Regions from separate parts of the Virgibacillus salarius genome, predicted to be linked through region 1. Evidence: a T-box and tRNA genes for the amino acid it is inferred to sense, from the RefSeq annotation. Region 1 holds a T-box; the other holds one or more tRNA genes.

Region 1 (3,414 bases):
TGAAGAGGTGGAAGTGGATGATACATCAGATGATTGGCTGGAATCATCGCACACTCCCGAAATTCATGAAAGCTCTGATAATCGTGATACAACAGATCAAGTACAAGATGTTGGCTACTTATCTGATATGTTTAGGGAATCTGATGTGGATCAATTTGCTCGTATGAGACTCTGTATTGTTCAAGAGAAGGATACGATAGATTCTATTGCAGAACGTTATCAAATTTCGGCGTTACAATTAATAAAACAAAACCAGTTAGATGATGACTATGATGTGACAGAAGGTCAGTTATTATATATTCCATATAAGAAAAAATAAATGCTGCCCCTTGCGATTAAGTCAAGGGGTTTTCCAGTATTAGGTGGTGAACGAAAAAGTGGATGACTTAAAGGCTGTGCTACATGCCTATTCGGTGCAACCTTTTTACATAGAAAATGAAACTGAAAAATTATATAAGGTACAAGATGGCCAGCAACAGTTTGCGTTAAAGCAAAGTCAGCTTTCACCTGATGATATGGCTATGTGGGAGAACGTATATCAGGAGGCATATACGCAAAACCTTCATACGATTCTTCCTGTTTTTTTAACAAGAGAAGGGAATATTTATGAAATCTATGAAGGAACGGTTTATTATTTATCTCCTTGGAGAGGGAATGCCCTTTCATCTTTTGATAAATATACGATAGGAAACTTTTATCGTCATCTTGGTCATATACATGTGAAGACAAAGAGAACTCGAACTGTAGACACAGATTCATTCGTACAGAACTTTCGGGGGTATCAGAAGCAATGTGAAGCACTTCAAAAGAAATTGTTGTTTTTTGTGGAACAATTTGAAGCTAAACACTATATGTCTCCCTTTGAACTTCTCGTTTGTACACATTTTCGTGACATCGATTTTAGTTTACAAGAATCCAATCGAAGAATTGACCAGTTGATAAATGAGCAGGAGCAGCAAGAACAGTGGAATTATAGCTTGTGTCATGGTAATTTGAATTCCTCACATGTTATCGTATCACCGGAGCAGATGTATCTTATAAATTGGGATAAGGCGCGATACGAATATGCCCCATTCGATTTATCCCAATTCTATAAATCTGAAACGGTGCATTATGATGCTCCTGTTGACCTTTTCTTAGATGAATTTGATAGCTATATGAATGAAAATAAACTAACGAATAAAGAACTATATATGTTAATTATACAGGTTCTCGACCCTGCTCCATATATACAGTTAGTAGAAGAGCATGATCAATCATCAAAAACAATGATTGATCAAATTATACCATTACAACACATATTTAGAAGAATACTATTTGGTCTACGCTTGTCAGCATATGTGGAAAAAGAATACGATACCCTTGATTTGGACGATTTAGAAAGCTAAATCCATTCCAAATAAAAGGCGATAAATATACCTACGATTAAGCCTAATAAAAATACATCAAAGGTTGTAGGGAAGAACAATGTACGTATTAATTGGAAAATTAATATTGGCAAGGTAACTCTTTCGATAACAATAATACAGGTTCTAGCCCATGGAGGGAGTCGATAACGGTAATATCGTGCCACCGTTTTCACCTCGCTTTCGAAACGCTAAGTTTTTTTGTGATTGTTCTATATACTATGTATAGATATCATGTATTTGTGCAAAACTGGTAAAAATAGTTGACGAAATGACTTATACTATATAAAATAAAGCTATTACTTGAAAATGCGCTGAATGGGAAGAGTACAAGATAATTGCCAAAGAAGAGAGGGAAATCAGTGGCTGAAAATTTCCTTGGTAAGATTATGTTGGAAGGTCGCCCGTGATGCAGCTTCTTTGAACACATGCTAAAAAGCATAAGTAGAAGAAGCCGGTAACCGTTTAGTTACCGTTATCAATGAATGAAGTGTGCACAGCTCCAATGGAGCGTGTAAACAAAGGTGGTACCACGGAAAGTATGCCCTTTTCGTCCTTTAAGTAGGATGAAAAGGGCTTTTTGTCGTAGCAAACAGTTATAGGAGGCGTTATGATGAGTGAAAAGGAAACAAAAACTTCCCTCTCGGCAAAATATAATCCCAAGGAAGTAGAACAGGGTAGGTATCAATTTTGGTTGGAAGGAAAGTATTTTGAAGCAACCAATGATCCGGAAAAAGAGCCATATTCAATTGTTATTCCACCACCAAATGTAACCGGAAGATTGCATCTAGGCCATGCATGGGATACAACTATGCAGGATACGATTTCACGTATGAAACGAATGCAAGGGTATGATGTCCTGTGGCTACCCGGTATGGATCATGCAGGTATTGCAACACAGGCTAAAGTAGAAGCCAAATTGAAAGAACAAGGAACAAATCGCTATGAACTAGGTAGAGAAAAATTTTTAGCAAAAGCTTGGGAATGGAAAGGAGAATATGCCGATTTCATTCGTTCCCAATGGGAGAAATTAGGACTGGGCTTAGACTATTCGCGCGAGCGGTTTACGCTTGATGATGGATTATCTGATGCTGTAAAAGAGGTATTTGTAAAGCTATACGAAAAAGGACTTATTTACCGTGGAGAGTATATTATTAATTGGGATCCACAAACCAAAACTGCTCTTTCCGATATTGAAGTTATTTATGAAGAAATTAATGGTAAGTTTTACCATATGCGTTACCCAATAAAAGACAGTGAAGAAACCATTGAGATTGCCACTACACGTCCGGAGACGATGTTAGGAGACACGGCCGTTGCTGTTCATCCAAACGATGAGCGCTACGTTCATTTAATTGGGAAAAAAGTGACCCTACCAATTGTTGGCAGGGAAATAGAGATTGTTGCAGATGAATATGTAGATATGGAGTTTGGTTCCGGTGCCGTCAAAATAACTCCTGCACATGATCCAAACGATTTTGAAATTGGTAATCGACATAACCTAGAGCGTGTATTAGTTATGAATGAAGATGGCACTATGAATGAAAATGCGGGAAGTTATGAAGGTTTAGATCGATTTGAGTGCAGAAGGCAGATTGTTAAAGACCTTCAAGACCAGGGTATTCTTTTTGAAATTGAAGATCATACGCATCAAGTTGGGCATTCTGAACGAAGCGGTGCAGTGGTAGAGCCGTATTTATCCACTCAATGGTTTGTTAATATGCAGCCATTAGCAGATGCTGCTATTGATTTACAGCAACAAGAGGATAAAGTGAATTTCGTTCCAAAGCGATTTGAACGGACGTATCTTAATTGGATGGAAAATATACGTGATTGGTGTATTTCTCGCCAGCTTTGGTGGGGGCATCGGATTCCTGCTTGGTATCATAAGGAAACAAATGAAATCTATGTTGGGAAGGAAGCACCTGAGGACTTAGAAAATTGGGAGCAGGATGAGGACGTTTTAGATACTTGGTTTTCATCTGCCTTATGGCCTTTTTCGACAATG
Region 2 (3,414 bases), on a different contig from region 1:
GAGCTAACGATTCAACCATGGTATTTATAATATTCGCTCCCATTGCATCACATGTATTAATATATAAATGCAATATAAGCATTTGCTGATAAGCTGAGTTGGATTCTTCATTTAGTATGCGTACTTCAAGGTCTTCTGCACCACCGCCTCTTGCCACAATACTTGGGTAAGCAGCATTAGCATTTTCAATTAGTACATCTTTCTTTGCTACCAATTTATCTTTAGCTTGTTGCAAATCTGGGCATCCAACAACCTGAATTTGTCCGATCATGACTCTATCTGTTGCTTCAGTTGTAAAACCTCCTGCTTCTCTCACTACTTTCCCAATATGGCTAGCAGAAGCAACAACAGAAGGTTCTTCAATCGCCATTGGTACTACATATTCTTTCCCATTAATTAAGAAATTCAATCCTAATCCTAACGGAAGGGGAAAAGTACCAATTACGTTTTCAATCATCTTATCAGCTGTATCAGGGGATAACGCTTCCTTCTCAGCTAAGGTATTTATATCTTGATCTGTCAACCCATGCATGTCTCTCAGCAAATCTCTGCGTTCTTCCACCGACTTCTTATAAAAACCAGGAATTCTGGAGGTCTCCATTGCCTATCATCCTTTTAATTGTTGTATATAGAAATTCGTACGGAATAAATTATTATCAGGCATTATCTATAGTAAAATTATATCACGATTGTACCATTTTTCATTAGAAAATGTTGTCTCCCTTTAAGGACATTCACTCAAGAAAACATGATATCATAATACCATGCTATGTATAAAAAAATAACTGTTACTATTATGTAAAAAATCACTCTAAAATGCAAATAAACAAGGCTGCTACATTCCATAACGACCTTGTTTATCCCACCTTTTATATGACGTTTCTATACTATTAATATAAATGAGCCATGGAGGATTCGAACCTCCGACCCTCTGATTAAAAGTCAGATGCTCTACCGACTGAGCTAATGGCTCGTGTTGAAAATAATAATTTATACGTTAAGCTTTAGCTTGACAAAAAATGGTGCTCGTCGTGTTGAATGACAACTCGCTGATGCCACACTCCTCGCAGGCCTGCATCTAGTAGTTAATTCGCTGATGCTTGCGGCCAGCTAATGGCTCGTGTTGAAAAATTCATTCATCAAAAAAATAGGGCTCTTCCCAAAAAAAGACCCATAAATAAAAAAATGGCTGGGCTACCAGGATTCGAACCTGGGGTACACGGGATCAAAACCCGATGCCTTACCGCTTGGCTATAGCCCAACAATAAAAATGGTGGAGGGGGGCAGATTCGAACTGCCGAACCCTGAGGGAGCGGATTTACAGTCCGCCGCGTTTAGCCACTTCGCTACCCCTCCATATTGTTAACTATATATTATAATTTATTCATGGTTTGTAAAAAATGGTGCCGGCCAGAGGACTTGAACCCCCAACCTACTGATTACAAGTCAGTTGCTCTACCAGTTGAGCTAGGCCGGCTTTATGGTGGAGGATGCAGGGCTCGAACCTGCGACCCCTTGCTTGTAAGGCAAGTGCTCTCCCAGCTGAGCTAATCCTCCAAAACCACTCGTATATTAAAATAATATTGGTGACCCGTACGGGATTCGAACCCGTGTTACCGCCGTGAAAGGGCGGTGTCTTAACCACTTGACCAACGGGCCAAACATTTATTTGGCATATGTTACAACGAATTTTGTTAAACTCTGTCGTAAACCAACGAATTTTATTATACCCAGATATGAATGGTTTGTAAAGGGGGAATTTAATTTTTTTTATTTTTTCGTTTCAACCCCTACAAGATCAAAGGTTTGATGCAATTTATTACGAAGTGTCCTATGATACAATAGATAAGACTTTCTTTCAATTTATGGGATAGGTTATAATGTACAAAAGAATTATTATGGAGGTACTTTGATGACGAATTTATTAGAAGGAAAAAACATTGTTATCATGGGTGTTGCAAGTGAACGAAGCATCGCATGGGGAATAACATCATCCTTACATAAAGCAGGAGCAAATCTAATATTTACATATAGACAAGATCGTTCTTACAAGAAATTGACAAAGCTTCTTGATAAGCATGATATTACAGCTAAGTTGATTGTATCCTGTGATGTAGCTAATGACGAGAGTATTACTGAAGCTTTTTCTACCATAAAAGAAAAGATTGGAACCATTCATGGAATCGTTCATTCAGTAGCCTTTGCTAACAGAGAGGAATTACAAGGTGAGTATGCAGACACATCACGAGATGGCTTTTTACTAGCTCAGGAAATTAGTGCTTATTCCTTAGTAGCTGTAACAAAAGCCGCAAAGGACCTAATGACAGAGGGTGGAAGTATTGTTACACAAACTTATCTTGGTGCAGAAAGGGTTATTCCAAACTATAATGTTATGGGTGTTGCCAAGGCCTCTCTAGAAGCAAGCGTGCGATATTTAGCTGAAGATATGGGTAAATATGGTGTTCGAGTTAATGCAGTATCTGCCGGACCAATTCGTACACTATCAGCCAAAGGAGTGTCTGGTTTCAACGAAAAATTAGGGATGATCGAAGAAAAAGCTCCTCTTCGAAAAAATGTGGATCAGGATCAAGTTGGAGATGCTACACTATTCTTTATGAGTGAACTTTCCCGAGGTATTACCGGAGAAGTTCTTCATGTTGATTCTGGATACCATATTATTGGCGGTTAGTAGTGGGACGTGCATTCGTGTACGTCCTTTGTTTATGTCAAAAGAAAAATTATTAACAATCACCCTATAGACATGGTCATTTACCTTCTAAACGAACACCGATGGCTAGGCTACTATATCAAACTTATTCCTACCTGTTAGCTTGAATTACTTCTATAGCCACCCTATCACGTTCCATACTTTCGTTAATTCATCATAACGCTATGTCATTTGTATTCTTTCTCGCAAGCTTCTCATAATTTTAGTTGTAAGCAATATAGGCATTTGTCACACTTTCCATACCTTTTCATAAGATATGATGTGAATAACTTTAAATATATGGAGTTGAGAAAAGCTTATGGTAACTTCTTACATGGATTACACGAAGCCTGATGTGGAATATTTCTCGGATTTAAATACGAATCGATTATTTACAAGGAATTCCGAGAATTATATTAACCGGTTAGGAAGAGATGTATTAAATACATTAAGTAATGTATCGATACTTGATATCTATTTAAGCAAGGGTCATGTTGTTGAGCCACATTATCATCAAAACGCAGCAGAATTGGTGTATTGTATTAGTGGTTCAGCTGTCGTTTCCTTTATGAACCCTTTCAATAACGAAGTTAAAAATATACCAATCACACCAGGCCAAGTTGCAAATATACCTCAGGGATGGTGGCATTGGGAAGAAGCGTCAGAGAACAACACACATTTACTAGCCATTTTTGACGCGCCATATC

What was found. The T-box of region 1 lies ahead of ABDZ84_RS20690 (valine--tRNA ligase). A T-box ahead of a tRNA ligase gene usually reads a tRNA of that ligase, here a tRNA-Val.
Region 2: it encodes a tRNA-Val, which carries the amino acid that the T-box ahead of ABDZ84_RS20690 (valine--tRNA ligase) is inferred to sense. The anticodon was not compared.

What each region holds. Positions count from the first base shown of each region.
Region 1 is NZ_BAAACY010000171.1:1,033-4,446, forward strand. It holds gene spoVID (stage VI sporulation protein D) at 1-319, shown strand, start outside; gene ABDZ84_RS20680 (protein kinase family protein) at 378-1,388, shown strand; gene ABDZ84_RS20685 (hypothetical protein) at 1,385-1,573, opposite strand; T-box leader at 1,712-1,967, shown strand; gene ABDZ84_RS20690 (valine--tRNA ligase) at 2,020-3,414, shown strand, end outside.
Region 2 is NZ_BAAACY010000036.1:12,164-15,577, reverse strand. It holds gene ABDZ84_RS05775 (hydroxymethylglutaryl-CoA reductase, degradative) at 1-601, opposite strand, end outside; tRNA gene ABDZ84_RS05770 (tRNA-Lys) at 901-973, opposite strand; tRNA gene ABDZ84_RS05765 (tRNA-Gln) at 1,187-1,261, opposite strand; tRNA gene ABDZ84_RS05760 (tRNA-Tyr) at 1,272-1,356, opposite strand; tRNA gene ABDZ84_RS05755 (tRNA-Thr) at 1,402-1,477, opposite strand; tRNA gene ABDZ84_RS05750 (tRNA-Val) at 1,482-1,557, opposite strand; tRNA gene ABDZ84_RS05745 (tRNA-Glu) at 1,585-1,659, opposite strand; gene fabI (enoyl-ACP reductase FabI) at 1,913-2,689, shown strand; gene ABDZ84_RS05735 (cupin domain-containing protein) at 3,027-3,414, shown strand, end outside.